Regions from separate parts of the Bacillus sp. FAU18 genome, predicted to be linked through region 2. Evidence: riboswitches for the same ligand, from Rfam matches in the RefSeq annotation. Region 2 holds a riboswitch; the other holds the start of a gene.
The links. A riboswitch is a leader RNA that binds a small molecule or an ion and turns the genes downstream of it on or off. The one in region 2 is predicted to bind S-adenosylmethionine.

Region 1: another riboswitch for S-adenosylmethionine. It lies ahead of metE (5-methyltetrahydropteroyltriglutamate--homocysteine S-methyltransferase); the one in region 2 lies ahead of AC0OMU_RS05000 (phosphoadenylyl-sulfate reductase).

Annotation. Positions count from the first base shown of each region.
Region 1 is NZ_JBVYHZ010000003.1:655,959-666,701, forward strand. Features, by position in the region: gene proA (glutamate-5-semialdehyde dehydrogenase) at 1-870, shown strand, start outside; gene AC0OMU_RS03745 (organic hydroperoxide resistance protein) at 998-1,423, shown strand; gene ohrR (organic hydroperoxide resistance transcriptional regulator OhrR) at 1,454-1,897, opposite strand; gene ohrB (organic hydroperoxide resistance protein OhrB) at 2,040-2,450, shown strand; gene guaD (guanine deaminase) at 2,783-3,253, opposite strand; gene AC0OMU_RS03765 (histidine phosphatase family protein) at 3,388-4,014, shown strand; gene metE (5-methyltetrahydropteroyltriglutamate--homocysteine S-methyltransferase) at 4,055-6,343, opposite strand; SAM riboswitch class I at 6,471-6,626, opposite strand; gene isp (serine protease Isp) at 6,759-7,718, opposite strand; gene rsbRB (RsbT co-antagonist RsbRB) at 7,941-8,774, shown strand; gene thiX (HMP/thiamine ABC transporter permease ThiX) at 8,807-9,571, opposite strand; gene AC0OMU_RS03790 (ABC transporter ATP-binding protein) at 9,546-10,743, opposite strand, start outside.
Region 2 is NZ_JBVYHZ010000003.1:894,288-905,030, forward strand. Features, by position in the region: gene AC0OMU_RS04960 (aspartate carbamoyltransferase catalytic subunit) at 1-71, shown strand, start outside; gene AC0OMU_RS04965 (dihydroorotase) at 55-1,341, shown strand; gene AC0OMU_RS04970 (carbamoyl phosphate synthase small subunit) at 1,338-2,432, shown strand; gene carB (carbamoyl-phosphate synthase (glutamine-hydrolyzing) large subunit) at 2,417-5,632, shown strand; gene pyrK (dihydroorotate oxidase B electron transfer subunit) at 5,629-6,399, shown strand; gene AC0OMU_RS04985 (dihydroorotate dehydrogenase) at 6,399-7,334, shown strand; gene pyrF (orotidine-5'-phosphate decarboxylase) at 7,303-8,022, shown strand; gene pyrE (orotate phosphoribosyltransferase) at 8,019-8,651, shown strand; SAM riboswitch class I at 8,796-8,901, shown strand; gene AC0OMU_RS05000 (phosphoadenylyl-sulfate reductase) at 9,063-9,764, shown strand; gene cysP (sulfate permease) at 9,776-10,743, shown strand, end outside.

The sequences.
Region 1 (10,743 bases), 240 kb from region 2:
GTCACAGTTGATGCGGCTACCCTTTGCCTGAAGACAGGGAACGCGGTTGTGCTGCGGGGGAGCTCCTCAGCCATCCACAGCAACAAAGCGCTCGTCAGTGTCATTCACAGAGCACTTGAGCAATCAGCGCTTCCGATTCACGCTGTGCAGCTGATTGAGGATACGAGCAGAGAGACAGCAAAAGAGCTCTTTACGTTAAATGATGGCTTAGACGTATTGATTCCGCGCGGAGGCAAGAAACTGATTGATCTCGTTGTGAGAGAATCAACAGTTCCTGTATTAGAAACGGGAGCAGGAAACTGCCACATATTCATTGACGAAACAGCCAAACCGCAAATGGCAGAAAAGGTTGTCGTAAATGCCAAAACGCAGCGCCCTTCCGTATGCAACGCGATTGAATCATTGCTGATTCACAAGGCTTGGGCAAGACAGCACGGGAAAGAATTGCTGAACCAGCTGGAAAACGCGGGAGTTGAAATTCGCGGTGATGAATTGGTATGTGAACTTCATCCTTCAAGCAAACAAGCATCAAAAGAAGATTGGGAAACCGAATTTTTAGCGCCTGTCCTCAGCGTAAAGACGGTTGAAAACGTCCAAGAAGCTGTGAAGCATATCCAACAATACGGCACCAATCATTCTGAAGCGATTTTAACTGAAAATGACAAAAACGCGGCATATTTTCAAACGGCTGTCGATGCTGCCGCTGTCTATCATAACGCGTCAACCCGCTTTACCGACGGCTTTGAATTCGGCTACGGAGCCGAAATCGGCATCAGCACGCAAAAGCTTCATGCAAGAGGACCGATGGGGCTTCCTGCACTTACTTCTACAAAATACATCATTAAAGGAACTGGGCAAATCCGTGAATAGCGGGGCAATGTTCAATGAAAAAGCTAATCTCGTAACGAGATTAGCTTTTTTTTATACGAGAAAAATTGACATATCAAATTTAATTGTGTACAATTCAATTGTATAAAATATATTGGGGGAATGAAAAATGAGTCAGCCATTATTTACAGCAACTGTTTCAGCGGTAGGAGGAAGAGAAGGAAAGGTCATTTCATCAGACCGCGTTCTTGAGCTTGATGTCGCAATGCCGGGGACACCGAGAGCCAAGAAATTAGAAAAAGCGACAAATCCAGAGCAGCTGTTTGCAGCAGGTTATGCAGCTTGCTTTGACAGCGCCCTGCAGCTTGTCGCAAGAACAGAACGGGTAAAAGTAGAGACAGAGGTTACGGCGAATGTAAGCCTGTTAAAGGATGAAGCAGACCAGGGCTATAAGCTGGGTGTGACGCTGCAAGTAAAAGGAGAAGGAGTCAGTGCATCAGAATTGGAGGCGCTTGTGAAAAAAGCGCACGGCGTCTGCCCGTATTCAAAAGCAACCTCCGGAAATATTGATGTGACACTTGAAGTTGCTGAATAAATAAAAAGAGGATGCCTGTACAAGGCATCCTCAATTTTTTTGATGAAGTGTTTCCAGCAATGTATATAGAGCGGATTTTAACTGTTTGAGATCCTCCCCAGACTGCTTTGAGAGCCCCAGAATTGTCTCTGGAATATCAACCGCTTTTTCTTTTAATAACGCTCCGTCCTCTGTCAGGCTGATCAACACGGACCGCTCATCCTCTTCAGATCTTTTTCTCGTAATCAAACCCTGTTGTTCCATTCGTTTAAGCATCGGAGTGAGCGTCCCTGAATCTAAATACAGCTGTTCGCCCATTTTTTTGACAGTAAGCGTTTCATGTTCCCATAACAATAGCAAAGCCAAATATTGAGGGTATGTTATATTCAGCTTATCAAGCAGCGGCTTGTATTGCTTTGTCATTTCCCGCGAACTCGCATATAGCAAAAAACAAAGCTGATTCTCCAATTTCATATGATCAAATTTATTTTCCATTTTGTTCACCAACTCTTTTTTGTCATTCGATTCTATTGTATCTGAAAAACCTCACTTTTCCTATTCTCGGCAAACTTAGCATGTTTAAAAAGATCAGAAAGGGAAATATAACAACTAGATACAAATAAGGAGGTTGGGAAATATGTCACTATTTACAGCAAAAGTAACCGCGCGAGGCGGACGGGCAGGACATATTACATCAGATGACGGTGTTCTTGATTTTGATATTGTCATGCCAAATGCCAAAAAAGAAGGACAAACCGGCACAAATCCGGAACAGCTCTTTGCGGCAGGGTATGCTGCATGCTTCGGCGGCGCGCTCGAACACGTAGCCAAAGAGCAGAATATCGAAATTGATTCGGAGATTGAAGGGCAGGTCAGCCTCATGAAGGATGAGAGCGACGGCGGGTTTAAAATTGGTGTCACACTTGTTGTGAACACGAAAGATTTAGATCGGGAAAAGGCACAAGAGCTTGTCAACGCCGCTCATGAATTCTGTCCTTACTCAAAGGCAACCAGAGGAAATGTTGATGTAAAACTAGAATTAAAATAATGACCGGCATCCTGAGGGTTCTCAGGATGTTTTTTTGTGTCGGAGCGGGTGTGATCTTTTCGAGGTCTGAGACATTTCTTATAAATGGATTCAGACTTATATCCATTATGAATTGACGCGGAACGGGGTAGGAGTGGGCACAGATTATTGATAAAACGTCAGATAAGCGATCACAGCGTTTAAAGCCTGCAAAAGTTACAGATGAAGGGGGCGGCTGGCTCGGTGTCTGCCAAGCTGAATTCCGGCTCGTATGATTGCTGTTTTGTATTTGCACAGGGCAAAGCGGCTACTTGGAGAAATAACTAGGACCAGGCCGCACATGCCTGATCCTTTTAATATTCTTTCTTGTTGGCAAAATCCCGCCATGCCTGAAACGGGGATAAATGCTCCATAAGAGTCACTTGATAAAAGGGGATCGTTCTTTCTTCAGCAGGTTTATCAATTTCTTTATAAATGAATGAATCATCAAACCCGGCTTCGGCAGCGTCAGTGTGCTCAGCTGCATAGAAAACGGCTTTAGGCCGGGCCCAGTAGATGGCGCCCAAGCACATTGGGCATGGTTCACAGCTCGTATACAAAATGCAGTCATCAAGCTGGTATGCTCCTAGCACCTTACAGGCTTTCCGAATAGCAGTGACTTCCGCGTGGGCAGTCGGATCATTGCTTGTTGTGACGTTGTTCTGTCCCTCGGCAATAATGACTCCGTCTTTCACGATAACGGCTCCAAAAGGCCCGCCGATTCCTGCATTCACTCCTTCACATGCGAGAGTGACAGCCCGTTTTAAGAACGTTTCATGATTCATCCCAATCCCTCCTGTCAATAGAGTGTTATTAGTATAGCCGAAAAAAGGGCAAAGAACATTCTCAAAAAAGTGTAAAATAAACAAAGTTTTTGGGGGATTTGCTAAGATAAGAGGAGAAAAGAGGAGGGGTAATCATGCTGCATTTATATATTGCCAGACACGGACAGACCCAATGGAACGTAGAAAAACGGATGCAGGGCTGGATGGATTCTGATTTAACAGAACTTGGGCTGTACAATGCCCGTGCTCTTGGGGAGCGTCTGAAGGATATTGAAATGAATCAGGTATACATCAGCCCGAGCAAGCGGACAGAAGAGACAGCAAAAACCGCACTAGGGTCGCGCAGGCTCCCGCTGGTGATAGATCATATGTTCAGAGAAATGTCACTGGGCTCATGGGAAGGGAAAAAACAAGAGGATATTGAAAGGGACGAACCAGATCTTTTTCACGCTTATTTTCATTATCCTGAAGCTTATCGCCAGCTGGGAAGTGAAACGTTTTTTGACTTTGAAAACCGGGTAAGGCTGGCTCTCCAAACGATTTTAGACAGCCATTCTTCCGGTAATGTTCTCTTGGTTACCCATTCTGTCTTTATATTAATGCTGTTAAATATCATAAAGGGAAGACGCGTTAATGACATATGGAATTCTGCTTACATACATGATACATCATTGAGCCTTGTGGAATTTGATGAAAATGGAACTGCCGAAATAATAATAGAAGCGGACGGGAAGCATCGGAAACCGATTTCCGCTTTCTAATAGAAAAAACCATCTGCCAAATGCAGATGGTTTTTTCAAATTATACTAGCTGTGTCTGCTGTGCTCTTGCCTGTTTTGCGGCTTCAACCATGTTTTTCAATGCTGCAACCGTTTCTTCCTGCTGTCTTGTTTTCAATCCGCAGTCCGGATTTACCCAGAAGCGGTCAGTCGGACAGACGGCAAGCGCATCAACGATAATATTGTACATTTCTTCAGTTGACGGCACACGAGGGCTGTGAATGTCATATACACCAAGGCCAAGCCCTTTCAAATACGGGTGGTTTTTTAAGTAATCTAAAAATCCTCCGTGGCTTCTGCTATGTTCGATTGTAATCACATCGGCATCAAGATCATTGATTGTATCAACGATATCTTCGAAGTTGCTGTAGCACATATGTGTATGAATTTGTGTCTCGTTTTTCACGGAAGAAGTGGTTAATCTGAATGCTTCTGCCGCCCAAGTCAAATACTCATCCCAATCGCGGGTTTTCAATGGAAGGCCTTCACGCAGCGCTGGTTCATCGACTTGAATGATTTGAATGCCTGCGTCTTCAAGCGCTTTAACTTCTTTGCGAAGGGCAAGCCCGATTTGGAAGGCGATTTCTTTCCTCGAGATGTCGTTTCGAGGGAAAGACCAGTTTAAGATTGTAACCGGGCCCGTCAGCATTCCTTTCACATGCTTGGAAGTCAATGACTGTGCGTAGACTGTGTCTTTCACTGTCATCGGTTCAATAAATTCAACATCTCCGTAAATGACTGGCGGGCGGACACAGCGTGAGCCGTATGATTGAACCCAGGCATATTTAGTGAAGGCGAAACCGGCCAGCTTTTCACCGAAGTATTCGACCATGTCTGTCCGTTCAAATTCGCCGTGAACAAGGACATCAAGCTCCAATTCTTCCTGAATATCAATCCATCTTTTTGTTTCCGCATTGATAAAGTTTTGATACTGTTCATCGGACCACTCAGCTTTCCGCCATTTTTGGCGTGCGCTCCGCACTTCAGCAGACTGCGGGAAGCTGCCGATCGTTGTCGTCGGCAAAAGCGGAAGGCCGAGAGATTCATTTTGCAGGGCTAAACGTTCTTCAAACGGAATCGGACGCTTGAAGTCTTTATCAGTTAATTGCTCAAGCTCTTTCTTTTGTTCAGAATTGGCGCCTGTTGCAAACTGTTTAAGCGCCTGGATATCAGCCTTAGCCTGCTGAATCTCTTCGCTGATCGCCGCTTTTCCTGATACTAAACCTTCTTTCAAAGCTGTCAGCTCGGCCAGCTTCTCTTTTGCGTAGGACAATCCGTTCAATAGGTCTTTTTCCAAATGCTCATCAGGGTGTTTCGCTACCGGAACATGTAGCAGGCTGCTGGAAGGCTGAATCCACAGTTCATCAACTTTTGCAATGCTGAGAATATCAAGAACGGCATCGAGACGCTCTTCAAGGTCCGCTTTCCAAATGTTGCGTCCGTCGATAACGCCGGCTGCCAGCACTTTGTCTGTCGGAAAACCATGTGTTTTAAGCTGTTCTAGGTTTCTGCCTTTGTCGTGAACGAAATCAAGGCCAATTCCCTGAACCGGGTAAGAGATCAGCTCTTCATACGCATCAACAGAATCAAAATACGTCTGCAAAAGCACATTCAAGGATGAAAGCTCACTTGTAATGCTTTCAAATAACTCTTTTGCGCCGCGGACATCTTCACTAGAGGCGGTAACGAGCGCCGGCTCATCGATTTGAACCCATTTTACGCCTTCTTCTTCAAGCTCTTTCAAAAGCTGTACATATAATGGCACAAGGCGTTTTTGGATCGCTTTTGCTTCGGACGGTTCATAGCCTTTAGCGAGCGTAACGAACGTATAAGGGCCGACAATCACAGGCTTTGTTTCCACACCGTATTCCTGTTTGATCCGGCGATAATCTTCGAGTTGTTTGTTTCTTGTCAGACGGAACTCAATGCTCTCGTCATATTCCGGAACGATGTAATGGTAATTTGTATTAAACCATTTTGTCATTTCACTAGATACAGCGTCTTTGATTCCGCGGGCGATAGCGAAGTATGTATCGGTAGCGTCAGTCAAATGTCTGAACCGTTTCGGGATCCAGTTGAAGCTGACTGCTGTGTCGAGTACATGGTCATACTGTGTGAAATCAGAAACAGGCACAACATCAATCTGCTGGTCAATTTGTGTTTTTACTGCGGATAAAAATAGTTCGTCGATTTGCTTTAAAAACGTATCTTTATCAGTACTGCCTTTCCAATACGCTTCAAGTGCTTTTTTCCATTCCCGGTTCAGTCCGATTCTCGGAAATCCTAAATTCGATGTTTTGATGGTTGTCATTGTTTCTCCTCCTTTATATGTAAAACACTCTCTTTAACCCGCGGATACAGGCTGCTAAGAGGTTTTCTCACAACAAAAAGCCTCTTTCCCATGAGAGAAAGAGGCTTTTCTACGTAAAACACTGCCTCTCTCATCTCTCAGACACAATCTGATGGAATTAGCACCGTGCCTTATGAGACATCAGTCTCGGCGCGAAAAGCAGTGCGCCCCATTTCACAATGGCATTACGGTCGGTTGCTGTTGGGGTCAAAAGGCCAATCCCTCGCCCAACTCTCGATAAGAGAAAATGTTATTAATTTTTTGAAAAGTTGAATCATTTGTTGGTAATCTTAACAGTAATTCAAATTCATTGTCAACATAGAATTTGAAATTTTTATTTACATGATGTGGTGTATATTATATAAGAAAAATAATCTTATAGGGTCAACAAATGTGATTGCTCTGCTTTTTCTGCGAGCTCATCAGGAGCTGTTAAATACAGGAATCCATTGCCTGCCAGCGTTTTTGCAATATCAAGAGGAAGTGTCCTGCGGATTAGCTGTGCGAAAACCTCAGATTCAGAAAGCTTTCTTTGAAATGATTCTTCTTCATAGCTTTTGATTAAAGCAAGCGCACCGCTGACATGAGGGGCAGCCATTGAAGTGCCGGTCAGCTTACCGTACTTCTTGTTGGGAAGGGTGGATAAGATGTTTTCTCCTGGTGCCACAAGGTCAATCTCTTTATTTGCGTTAGAAAATTCTGACAATTCTCGCGCTACAGAAACAGATCCAACTGCAATCACTTCATTATAAGCTGCGGGGTAGGAAAGCTCTTCTGTGCGTTCGTCGCCGTCACCTTCATTTCCCGCTGCACAAACGACAAGCACTCCGTTTTTCACTGCGTTTTTCACTGCTTCTTTTAGCTCTGGCACATCGCTTGGCCCTCCAAGGGACATTGAGATGATGTCGACTTTCTGTTCCACCGCGTAGTTGATGCCGTTAATTATCCATTCGTATTGTCCGCTGCCGTTCTCGCCGCCAAGAACCTTCACAATCAATAGGCTTGCCTCAGGCGCGACTCCGGCAATGCCTCCGTTTGAATCATTAGCTGCAATTGTTCCGGCGACGTGTGTGCCGTGTCCGTTGTAGTCGGAAATCGCATCTTCCTTGCCGCCGTCGTCATCCGTGAAGTTCTTTCCGCCGATGATTTGATTTTTTAAATCAGGGTGGCTTGTGTCGCAGCCCGTGTCTAATACAGCAACTTTAATATTTTTGCCTTTTACCCCTTTTGCCCACATTTCTGGCGCCTTAATCACTTTAATGCCCTCAGGAAGCTCGTTTACATCCATGATCTGCTCATTCGTCACATACGGGATCAAGCGGATTTCACCATTCATAAAAAAGCCCTCCTTTTTTATGCTTTCAAGTGGATTCAAGGGTGTTGCCTCATATTATATGAAAAAAGCAAGCGCTCGGACAGAGCCATTTGAAGCATTTTGAAAAAATAGGATACACACCAAAGAATTAGTAATCTTCAAAATATTGGATGGCTTCGGCGTGTATGACTGGGATTCAACTGTAAGTCAAGTTATAATAGTGTTGGGGAAAGGAGCAGTGTCATGAAACTGAATGAAAAATTATATGCATTTTTTTCAGAGCATGTGGAACAAATGGCCGAGGAATGGATTGAAACGATGGAGGAAAGTGATCCGAATTCGCTTTACGCCCTACATAATGCAACAGTAACGGAAGAATTGAAAGAGCAGGACAGAGAATTTTACCGGCATCTGAATTACATGTATGTTTTACCGGAAAAACAATTTCTCGAAGAGTTTCAAGAGTGGGTCATTGAGCTGACCAACGATCAAAAACATCTCGACACACCGGTTCAGTATGTCATTCGGGAGTTTATGAGAAACAGGAGATTATATACGAAGTATTTTGAGAAGTTCGCAGAAGAAAATGAATCAGCGTTTGAACCGGGAGAGAAGCAAAAATGGGCAGATTTGATTGTAAAAGTATTTGATTTCACCATTTATACATTCGTTGATCACGCTGAAATGAATGCCAAGCAGCAATTAAACGCCCAAAGAGAAATGATATTGGAATTAAGCTCACCTGTCATTACCCTGAGCAAATCAACAGCTCTGCTGCCGCTTGTCGGTGACATTGATACCGAACGGGCGAAGTTTATTCTGGAAAACACGCTTCAAGCTTGTGCGAAAAGACGTGTGGAGCATCTGTTAATCGATCTGTCAGGTGTTGTTGTGGTGGATACGATGGTGGCGCACCAGATCTTTAAATTGATTGAGGCGCTTAATCTGATCGGTGTCCGGTCAACCCTGTCAGGAATCAGGCCTGAAATTGCGCAAACTGCTGTACAGCTGGGGATTGACTTTTCGAATATTACTATTAAAACCAACCTTGCCCAAGCATTAAATTATCATCAATAAGAAAAAATCCGCTATCGTCGATAGCGGATTTTTTATGAGGCAAAACAGAAAGATACGAGAAAAGATCCTGCGAATAACAAGAGAACGAGGCAAAAGAACAGCCAGTCGCGCCGGTTCACGCTCAATGTCCTGTAATATGTCCGGTTTCTGCTTCCTGTAAAACCTTTCGATTCCATCGCAAGCGCTGTCCGTTCCGCTTTTCTGATGGCGCTTGCCAATAGCGGTATGGTATATCGTTTTAACGCACTGATTTTATTAATGATGCCGCTCTCCGCCGCTCCTCCTCTGATTTTATGAGCCTGCTGAATCAGCTGGACCTCATCCTTTAGCAGCGGAAGAAAGCGAAAGCCTGCAATGACACCGTACGCGAGCTTTGGTGAGAGCCTGCACTGCTGGACAAGGCTCAGCATAAATAAAATCGGATCGGTTGTAAAAACAAACATCATCGATAAGGCGGAGAAGCATAAAATACGAAACCCGAGAGAGATGCCGACAGACACATTATCGCTGTTAATTGAGATAGGGCCTGCTTGAAACAAAAAATTATCCGGTGTTGTCGGCACCTTTCCAAAAACTGCGGCTGTCCACACGCATCCGAATGCTAAAATCAAAAACGGAATCGTAAACAACAGCCATTTTTTCAATGGGATTCCGGCCGCCAGTAGAACGCCCGCAACGATGATGATATAAAAACATGCCGGAGTGTAAGGGTTGTAAATAAACGACAGCATGACGACACAACAAAAAACCGCCGCCGCTTTCACAGTCGGATTAATGAGATGTAACGGCTGCTTCATCACGCACCTCCTCTTGATATGCCATCCATTCATATAGAAGGGGAAGGGTGAGCTTTGCTTTTTGGACAAGCCCTGTTTCTTGAGAAAACAACTGCGCTGGAGATCCGTCAAAGGCCAGGCCCGTATCGTGAAGCACAAGCACGCTGTCAGCATACGAAGAGACTAGCTCCATATCGTGTGTAATTATAAGGACAGCGGTTCCCTCTGCCTTGATACGCTGAATCATTTCCATGCATTCAGCCGCTGTGCGGGCGTCCTGGCCAAAGGTTGGTTCGTCTAATAATAAAACCTTTACGTCATGCATGAGCATAGTAGCAACGCTCAGTCGCCGTTTTTGCCCTTGGCTGATCGCAAACGGATGATGATCAGCCAAATGCGCAAGACCAAAACGCTGCAGCAGGTGTTGCGCTTTTTTCTCAGTTTCAGCATTTGCTTTCTGGCCGAACAGAAGCTCGTCATACACCGTATCGGTGACGAATTGATGCTCAGGGTTTTGAAAAACAAATCCCATCCGTTTACGCAATTCTTTTTCTTTATATTTCTGCAGCGGCTGGTCATTAAGAAGGATTTTGCCGCTTTGCGGTTTCATGAGACGGGCCAAAACTGATAGGAGCGTCGATTTTCCAGTTCCGTTCGGACCGACAAGCGCCGTTAAAGAACCTTCGCGCAACGAAAAGCTGATGTCTTTGAAAATCGCCTGCGGTCCTCTCGCGAACGAAAGGCTGCTGACTTCAAGCACACTCTCCCCAGAAGGGGCTTTCTTCTTTTTGGCATGCCCGGCAGGAATAGGCTCTTTGAACAGCATCTCTTTTGATAAAGTAAACGGCATACTCAGCTTTTCCTGCAGATGACAGACCTTTGGAATGGCGATGCCCAATTTCTTTAGTGTCTCCGCTTCATGCTGAAATAGATTTTTCGTCAGGCCATCCAGCGCCTTTTTGCCTGATTTGTCGAGCACGATCGTTCTCTCAATCCAAGGCGCCCATTCATCAAGCTGGTGCTCAATGACGAGGAGGCTGAAACCTTTTTCCCGCTGAAGATCTTTCATCAGATGAACGAACTCCCGTGCTGAGAAAGGGTCTAAAAGAGAGGTCGGCTCATCTAAAATAATAAGCTCAGGCTCCATCGCCAAAATACAGGCGAGAGCCACTTTCTGCTTTTGTCCTCCTGAA
Region 2 (10,743 bases):
TGGCAGTGATACAGCGTGCCTTACAAACCAATGTGAAAAGAGGAGAAGCAGCGTATGTCATATCTCATTAAAAACGGCTGGATACTAAACGAAAATGGTGAAAAAACACAAGCGGATATCCGAGTGACTGGAGAAACCATCACCGCAATCGGCAAGCTTGATGCAACGGATAATGAAACGGTAATTGATGCAAAAGGTTTGCTCGTTTCACCTGGGTTTGTTGATCTCCACGTGCATTTCAGAGAGCCGGGCGGAGAGAAAAAAGAAACTATTGAAACCGGGGCAAAAGCAGCGGCACGCGGCGGCTATACTACAGTAGCAGCAATGCCGAATACGCGGCCGGTTCCTGATACAAAGGAGCAGATGGAATGGGTGCAAAACAGAATTAAAGAAACATCATGCGTCAGAGTTCTTCCATATGCATCCATTACGATCAGACAAATCGGCGATGAAATGACAAACTTTGAAGCGTTAAAAGAAGCCGGGGCATTTGCTTTTACAGATGACGGCGTTGGTATACAGACAGCAGGAATGATGTATGAAGCGATGAAACGGGCAGCCGCAATTGACAAAGCGATTGTTGCACATTGCGAGGACAACTCCTTAATTTACGGAGGGAGCGTACATGAGGGGACATTCTCCAAAGCGAACGGGCTAAACGGCATTCCTTCTGTGTGTGAATCGGTTCATATTGCTCGCGATGTGCTGCTGGCTGAGGCGGCAAACTGCCATTATCATGTATGCCATATCAGCACGAAAGAATCTGTCAGAGTTGTACGCGATGCGAAAAAAGCGGGAATCAGAGTGACAGCAGAAGTATCGCCGCATCATTTGCTGCTTTGTGATGAGGACATCCCGGGGCTGGACACAAACTATAAAATGAATCCTCCGCTCCGCAGCCCAGAAGACAGAGCTGCTTTAATTGAAGGTCTTTTAGACGGAACAATTGATTTTATCGCAACAGACCATGCACCGCATACGGAAGAAGAGAAGAACACAGAAATAAAGCTGGCGCCATTCGGAATTGTCGGCTTAGAAACAGCATTCCCGCTTCTTTACACACACTTTGTCAAAAATGGCAAATGGTCGCTGAAGCAGTTGATTGACTACATGACAATCAAGCCATGCGAAGCGTTCGGTCTCCCATATGGAACATTACAAACGGGGCAAGTTGCGGACATTACGTTAATCGATTTAGAAAAAGAAGCAGTTATAGACAAAGAGACATTTTTATCAAAAGGAAAAAATACACCATTCAACGGCATCAGCTGCACCGGCTGGCCGGTCGCTACAATTGCGGCAGGGAAGCTTGCTTATGAAGAGGGGAGACTTGTCAAATGAAGAGACGATTAGTACTGGAAAACGGAGCGGTATTCGAGGGAGAAGCCTTTGGAAGCTTAGAACACAACATGGGAGAAGTCGTTTTTAATACTGGGATGACAGGCTATCAGGAAATTTTATCTGATCCTTCTTACTGCGGACAGATCGTAACATTAACATACCCGCTTATCGGAAATTACGGCATTAACCGTGATGATTTTGAATCCATTACCCCTTTTGTCAAAGGGCTGATCATCAAAGAATTATGTGAGCTGCCTTCCAACTGGCGTTCAGCATACACCTTAGACGAGTATTTAAAAATGAAAAATATTCCCGGACTCCAGGGGATTGATACAAGGAAGCTGACAAGAATGATCCGCACGGCAGGCGCGCTAAAAGGAACATTCGCTTCATCTGATGAAGATATCGAAGCAGTGCTGAAAAGACTGAACGAAACGGAATTGCCAAGAAATCAAGTATCCCAAGTATCAGCAAAAACAGCATATCCGAGCCCGGGAAGAGGCAAACGCATCGTCTTGGTTGACTTCGGCATGAAACACGGGATTCTAAGAGAGCTGAACAAACGGAAATGTGACGTCATCGTTGTGCCTTACAACATTACAGCGGAAGAGGTGCTTCAGCTGAAACCGGACGGTATCATGCTTTCTAACGGACCTGGAGACCCAAAGGATGTGCCTGAAGCGATTGAAATGATTAAAGGTGTTCTTGGAAAAGTGCCATTATTCGGAATATGTCTTGGCCACCAATTATTCGCGCTGGCGTGCGGGGCGAATACCGAAAAAATGAAATTCGGCCACAGGGGCTCAAACCACCCGGTAAAAGAGCTGGCTACAGGAAAAGTTGCCTTAACATCTCAAAACCATGGATATACAGTTTCGTCTATCAGTAAAACAGAACTGGAAGTGACGCATATCGCAATTAACGACGATACGATTGAAGGGCTGAAGCATAAAACATTGCCGGCATTTACGGTTCAATATCATCCCGAAGCCTCACCTGGTCCTGAGGATGCCAACCACCTATTTGACAGATTCATCGAAATGATCGAAACAACAGAGAAAGAAGGGGAAGCGGTATGCCAAAACGCGTAGACATTAACAAAATTTTAGTAATCGGATCTGGACCGATCATCATCGGCCAAGCAGCAGAATTCGACTATGCGGGAACACAAGCCTGTCTTGCTTTGAAAGAAGAAGGTTATGAAGTCATCCTTGTCAACTCAAACCCTGCCACGATCATGACAGATACAGAAATGGCTGACCGGGTTTATATCGAACCGCTCACACCTGAATTCCTGACAAGAATCATCAGAAAAGAGCGACCAGATGCCATTCTTCCTACACTCGGAGGCCAAACCGGTTTGAATCTTGCGGTTGAGCTTTCTGAAAGAGGTGTTCTGGCAGAATGCGGCGTCGAAGTGCTTGGCACAAAACTGTCTGCAATTCAGCAAGCTGAAGACCGTGACTTGTTCAGAACATTAATGAATGAACTGAATGAACCGGTGCCTGAAAGTGAGATTATCCACTCCCTTGAAGAAGCAGAAAAATTCGTCAGTCAAATTGGATTCCCTGTCATTGTCCGCCCGGCATATACATTAGGCGGAACAGGCGGAGGCATCTGCTCGAATGAGACAGAGTTAAAAGAAATCGTTGAGAACGGCTTGAAATTAAGCCCGGTACACCAATGTCTGCTTGAAAAAAGCATCGCCGGCTATAAAGAAATCGAGTATGAAGTCATGAGAGACAGCCAGGATCACGCCATTGTCGTTTGTAACATGGAAAACATTGATCCGGTTGGAATCCATACTGGAGACAGTATTGTTGTCGCGCCGAGCCAAACGCTCAGCGATCGCGAATATCAGCTCTTGCGGAATGTATCGTTAAAACTGATTCGCGCGCTTGGAATCGAAGGCGGATGTAACGTGCAGCTCGCTTTAGACCCAGACAGCTTCCAATATTACATTATTGAAGTAAATCCGCGTGTCAGCCGTTCATCTGCCCTTGCATCAAAAGCAACGGGATACCCGATTGCAAAGCTCGCTGCTAAAATTGCAGTCGGCCTTTCATTAGATGAAATGATGAACCCGGTGACAGGAAAAACATACGCAGCATTTGAACCTGCTCTTGACTATGTCGTATCCAAAATTCCGCGCTGGCCGTTTGATAAGTTTGAATCAGCAAACAGAAAGCTTGGCACGCAAATGAAAGCGACAGGTGAGGTCATGGCAATCGGCCGCACGCTTGAAGAGTCATTGCTGAAGGCAGTGCGATCACTGGAAGCGGATGTGTATCATCTTGAATTGAAGGACGCCGCTGACATTTCAGATGAGCTTCTTGAAAAGCGAATTAAAAAGGCCGGTGATGAACGCTTATTCTACTTAGCTGAAGCGTACAGAAGAGGCTACACGGTAGAAGACCTCCATGAATTTTCCGCTATCGATGTCTTCTTCTTGCATAAGCTGTTCGGAATCGTACAGTTTGAAAAAGAATTGAAGGCCAATGCGGGCAATACGGATGTGCTGAGACGGGCAAAAGAACTCGGCTTCTCTGATCAGTACATTAGCCGCGAGTGGAAAATGAAAGAATCTGAGCTTTACAGCTTGAGACAACAAGCGGGGATTGCGCCGGTATTCAAAATGGTAGATACATGTGCGGCGGAATTTGAGTCAGAAACGCCATACTTCTATAGCACATATGAAGAAGAAAATGAATCTGTCGTTACAGATAAGAAAAGTGTGATGGTGCTTGGTTCGGGTCCGATTCGAATCGGTCAGGGTGTCGAGTTCGACTATGCGACGGTTCACTCTGTATGGGCAATTAAACAAGCAGGCTATGAAGCCATTATTGTCAATAACAACCCGGAAACCGTTTCAACAGACTTCAGCATCTCAGACAAGCTGTATTTTGAACCGCTTACGATTGAAGATGTTATGCACATCATTGACCTCGAACAGCCAATGGGCGTTGTCGTACAATTTGGCGGACAAACTGCGATTAACCTTGCTGACGAGCTTTCTGCACGCGGAGTGAAAATCCTTGGAACTTCATTAGAAGATTTAGACCGTGCAGAAGACCGGGATAAATTTGAACAAGCGCTTGGAGAACTTGGTGTTCCTCAGCCGCTTGGCAAAACAGCGACATCAGTTGATCAGGCGGTAAGCATCGCAAGTGATATCGGTTACCCGGTATTGGTACGCCCTTCCTATGTACTTGGCGGCCGGGCGATGGAGATTGTGTATCATGAAGAAGAGCTGCTTCATTACATGAAAAACGCAGTTAAAATCAATCCACAGCACCCTGTATTAATTGATAGATACTTGACTGGAAAAGAAATTGAAGTCGATGCAGTATCGGATGGTGAAACAGTCGTCATTCCGGGAATTATGGAGCACATTGAACGTGCGGGCGTTCACTCCGGAGACTCAATCGCTGTTTATCCGCCTCAGTCTCTCACAGAGGACATTAAGAAAAAAATTGAACAATACACGATCGCATTAGCTAAAGGGCTGAATATTGTCGGTTTGCTCAATATTCAATTCGTCTTGTCGCAAGGCGAGGTGTACGTGCTAGAAGTGAACCCGAGATCAAGCAGAACCGTACCGTTTTTAAGCAAAATTACGGGTATCCCAATGGCAAATCTCGCAACTAAAATCATTCTTGGTCAAAAGCTGGCTGCGTTTGGCTATACAGAGGGCCTTCAGCCTGAACAGCAAGGTGTATTTGTAAAAGCGCCGGTCTTCTCCTTTGCCAAGCTGAGAAGAGTGGACATTACGTTAGGGCCTGAAATGAAATCAACAGGTGAAGTCATGGGGAAAGATTCGACACTTGAAAAGGCGCTCTACAAAGCCTTGATTGCTTCAGGTATTCAAATCCCGAACTACGGTTCCGTGCTTTTAACAGTAGCTGATAAGGACAAAGAAGAAGGGCTTGCCATTGCTAAGCGGTTCCACGCAATCGGCTACAACATTTTAGCGACGGAAGGAACGGCAGGCTACCTGAAAGAAGCTTCCATTCCAGCAAAGGTCGTCGGAAAAATCGGTCAGGATGGCCCGAACTTGCTTGACGTCATCAGAAACGGAGAAGCGCAGTTTGTCATCAATACGCTGACAAAAGGAAAGCAGCCGGCAAGAGATGGTTTTAGAATCAGACGTGAATCAGTAGAAAATGGTGTTGCCTGCCTAACATCTTTAGATACGGCAGAGGCGATATTGCGAGTGCTGGAAAGCATGACATTCCGTGCTGATCAAATGCCGGCAGTCAACACAAATCAGGAGGCGGCAGTCACTATATGAAAAAAGCGTATTTGACAGTATGTTCTAACCAGCAAATTGCAGACCGGGTGTATCAAATGGTTCTGAAAGGGGAGCTTGTCCAAGGGTTTACAACCCCTGGACAGTTCCTTCATCTTAAAGTGAGCGAAGCGATTACGCCTCTTTTGAGAAGACCAATCAGCATCGCAGACGTCAACTTTGAAAAAAATGAAGTCACCATCATTTATCGGGTAGATGGGGAAGGGACAAGACTCTTGTCACTGAAGCAGCAGGGAGAACTTGTGGATGTCCTCGGGCCTTTGGGAAATGGCTTTCCTGTTAATGAAGTTCAACCCGGAAAGACGGCTTTGCTGGTAGGAGGCGGAGTAGGTGTGCCGCCTCTCCAAGAGCTGTCGAAACGCTTGAATGAAAAAGGGGTTAATGTCATCCACGTTTTAGGATTCCAATCGGCAAAGGATGTTTTTTACGAGGAAGAATGCCGGCAGTATGGAGACACGTATGTGGCAACAGCTGACGGAAGCTACGGGGAAACCGGATTTGTCACAGATGTGATTAAACGGAAAAATCTAGAGTTTGATATCCTCCTCAGCTGCGGGCCGACACCGATGCTCAAGGCGTTAAAACAGGAATATGCCCATAAAGAAGTATATCTGTCGATGGAGGAACGAATGGGCTGCGGAATCGGCGCATGCTTCGCGTGTGTGTGCCATACAAACGAAAGTGAGACATCCTATGTAAAAGTATGTCTCGACGGGCCTGTATTTAAAGCTCAGGAGGTGGCGCTGTAATGCTAGAGGTGAAATTGCCGGGACTTGATTTGAAAAACCCAATCATTCCTGCATCAGGCTGCTTCGGTTTTGGAAAAGAATTTTCACGTTTTTATGATTTGTCTTGTCTTGGAGCCATCATGATTAAGGCTACGACAAAGGAGCCACGCTTTGGGAACCCGACGCCGCGGGTAGCTGAGACTGGTGCTGGAATGCTCAATGCGATCGGTCTCCAAAATCCGGGGCTGGATAGCGTGTTGCATAATGAGCTGCCGTGGCTTGAGCAGTTTGATATGCCGATCATTGCCAATGTCGCAGGTTCTCAAGTCGAGGATTATGTTGAAGTCGCAGAGCATATCAGCAAAGCGCCTAATGTTCATGCTCTTGAATTAAATATTTCCTGCCCGAATGTGAAAACAGGCGGAATCGCTTTTGGCACGAATCCTGAGATGGCTGCCGATTTGACAAAAGCGGTGAAAGAGGTTTCGGATGTACCCGTTTATGTGAAGCTTTCCCCGAACGTGGCTAATATCACAGAAATTGCATTAGCGATCGAGGAAGCGGGAGCGGACGGTCTTACGATGATCAACACACTAATCGGCATGAGACTCGATTTAAAAACTGGCAAACCGATATTAGCGAATAAAACAGGGGGACTTTCAGGCCCTGCTGTGAAGTCGGTTGCCATTCGCATGGTGTATGAAGTCAGCCAGGCGGTCAACATCCCGATTATCGGAATGGGAGGCGTGCAGACGGCTGAAGATGCCCTGGAATTTCTTCTCGCGGGAGCAAGCGCAGTCGCTGTCGGAACAGCAAACTTCGTGAATCCTTTTGCATGTCCAGAGATTATTGAACAGCTCCCATCTGTTTTGCGCCAATACGGCTATCAATCAATTGAAGAATGCATCGGAAGGAGCTGGAATCATGAAAAACAACCTGCCCATCATCGCGCTTGATTTTGCATCAGCTGAAGAAACACTTGCGTTCTTAGCGCCTTTTCAGCAAGAACCGTTATTTGTAAAGGTTGGAATGGAGCTTTTTTATCAAGAAGGGCCATCGATCGTGAAACAATTAAAAGAAAGAAACTGCGAGCTGTTTTTAGATCTCAAGCTTCATGACATCCCGACTACTGTAAACAAAGCGATGAAGCGCCTTGCCAGTCTTGGAGTAGACCTCGTCAATGTTCATGCGGCCGGGGGCAAAAAAATGATGCAGGCAGCTCTCGAAGGCTTAGAAGAAGGTACGCCGACTGGAAAAAAACGTCCGTCACTTATCGCGGTAACCCAGCTGACAAGCACATCTGAACAAATCATGAAAGATGAACTGCTGATTGAAAAGTCTCTGATTGATACGGTTGTGCACTACAGCAAACAGGCGGAAGAAAGCGGACTGGATGGAGTGGTCTGCTCTGTTCATGAAGCAAAAGCCATTTACCAAGCGGTGTCGCCTTCATTTCTGACTGTCACTCCGGGGATCAGAATGTCAGAGGACGCTGCGAATGACCAAGTCCGCGTAGCGACGCCTGCCATTGCAAGAGAGAAAGGTTCATCAGCGATTGTAGTAGGACGCTCGATTACAAAAGCGGAAGACCCGGTAAAAGCCTATAAGGCTGTCAGACTTGAATGGGAGGGAATCAAATCTTGAAACAAATCATCGCAAAACATCTATTAGACATCCAAGCTGTATTTTTACGCCCGAACGAGCCGTTCACATGGGCAAGCGGCATTTTATCACCAATCTACTGTGACAACCGCCTTACGCTATCTTTCCCAGAGGTCAGAAACGAAGTTGCCTCAGGTATCAGCAAGCTTGTCAAAGAGCATTTTCCTGAAGCTGAAATGATTGCGGGAACAGCAACTGCCGGTATTCCTCATGCTGCTCTTGCGGCTGACCGTTTGAATCTTCCGATGTGTTATGTGAGGAGCAAGCCGAAGGCGCACGGAAAAGGCAATCAGATTGAGGGAGCTGTGCAAGAAGGGCAAAAAACAGTCGTCATTGAAGACTTAATTTCCACAGGAGGCAGCGTGCTTGAAGCTTGTGCAGCTCTACAAGCGGCCGGCTGTGAAGTGCTTGGTGTCGTCTCAATCTTTACGTACGGACTTCCAAAAGCGGAGGAAGCCTTCGCAAAGGCAGAACTGCCATACTACTCATTAACTGATTATGATACGCTCACAGAGGTCGCGCTTGAAAACGGAAATATTCATTCAGATGATCTAAAAAAGCTGCAAACATGGAAACGAAATCCCGAGTCAAAAGATTGGTTTAAAAAATAAAAAATAAATTCAAATGATGTAAAGAGGCTTCAAAGCCTTGCTGTACTTGAAAACAGGCTATGAGGCCTGTTTTTTTATTAATCCTATAAAAAAAGTCGGGTTGACTTATGTTAGAATTGTGCTAAAATTTACTACAAATCTAAAAACTTATCAAGAGCGGCTGAGGGACTGGACCTATGAAGCCCGGCAACCTGCATAGTTTGTAAGGTGCTACTTCCAGCAAAATGAATTCCATTTTGAAAGATAAGGGCTGCATGCTGTTCCTGTCTTTCTTTCCGCCGGATTGAAAGTTTTTTATTTTAAGAGGTAAAAAGGCTATCTGTATATCAGCAGCCGCGAATCACATTACATGGGAAAAGACAACCGGCAGAAAGCTACTGTTTGTTTGTCTCCGAAAGGAGGAAAGAAGAAATGTTAACGTATGATAATTGGGAAGAACCAACGATTACATTTCCGGAAGACGATCCTTATAAAGGAGCGCTGTCAGTTTTAAAATGGGCATACGGCCATTACGGCAATCAGCTTGTTTATGCCTGCAGTTTCGGAATTGAGGGAATCGTTCTGATTGACTTAATTTATAAAGTGAAAAAAGACGCAGAGATTGTGTTTCTTGATACAGGACTTCATTTTAAAGAAACCTATGAAACAATTGAACGAGTGAAAGAGCGTTATCCGGGTCTTAATATCATCCTGAAAAAACCAGACCTCACCCTTGAGGAACAAGCCGAAGAACATGGTGACAAGCTGTGGGAAAGAGAGCCGAATCAGTGTTGCTATCTTAGAAAGGTCGTTCCTTTAAGAGAGGCGCTTTCAGGACATCCAGCCTGGCTTTCCGGCCTGCGCCGTGATCAAGGGCCAAGCCGTGCCAATACGAATTTCTTAAACAAAGATGAAAAATTCAAGTCAGTAAAAGTTTGCCCGCTTATCCATTGGACTTGGAAAGACATTTGGAGATACACATCCCGGAATGAACTGGACTACAATCCGCTTCATGACCAAGGATATCCAAGTATTGGCTGTGCGCCTTGCACTGCTCCCGCTTTTACAGCAGAGGATTTGCGCTCAGGCAGATGGAATGGTATGGCGAAAACAGAATGCGGACTGCATGAATAAGGAGCTGCAAAATGGAATTAGCCGCTATTTTATTTAGCTTGTTTTTTGCGATGAATATTGGTGCAAGCGGCGCTGCAGCTTCGATGGGGGTTGCTTACGGCTCCGGAGCCATCAAAAAGAAAACCTACGCTTTGATCCTATGCGCAGTCGGTGTCTTTGCCGGGGCGGTCATTGGCGGAGGCGAGGTTGTAAAAACAATCAGCTCCGGCATTATTCCTGAGCAGACGATTACACTGACGATTGTTTGCATCATTATTGGAGCTGCTGCCCTGTCGCTCTTTACTGCTAATCTGCTCGGCATTCCTTTGTCGACAAGTGAAGTAACAGTCGGGGCGGTTGTCGGCGTGGGAGTGGCTTATAAAGTATTGTTTGTGAACAATCTTCTGATCATTGTGTCATTTTGGGTTTTTGTCCCGCTGTTCGCTTTCGGCTTCACCTATTTCGTATCTAAGCTGTTTCGTTATTTTAAGATTGAAGTAAAATCTTCTAAAAAACAAAAAATCCTCGGCATTGTTTTGTTAGTTGCCGGATTTTTCGAAGCATTCTCTGCCGGCATGAATAACGTGGCGAATGCTGTTGGCCCGTTAGTAGCTGCCGGTGTGCTTGATGTCGGAAAAGGAACCTTGTATGGAGGAGCTTTTGTTGCTCTTGGCGCACTGTTATTAGGCCGGCGTGTGCTAGAAACAAACGGGAAGAAAATTACGAGATTCTCCAAAGGGGAAGGCATTCTCTTATCCGGTACAGGAGCAGGACTTGTGATCATCAGTTCTGTATTTGGGATGCCGGTGCCCTTGGCGCAAGTCACGTCATCGTCTATTATCGGAATAGGCATGGCAAAAAACGGTCCGAACGTGTTCCATAAACAAGTTGTTCAAACGATGCTGAAGGTATGGATCGCATCGCCGTTTTTATCTTTATCGATTTCTTATCTGCTTGTATCCTTGTTTTTAAAAGCAGATTATTATTCGATCTTTATCAT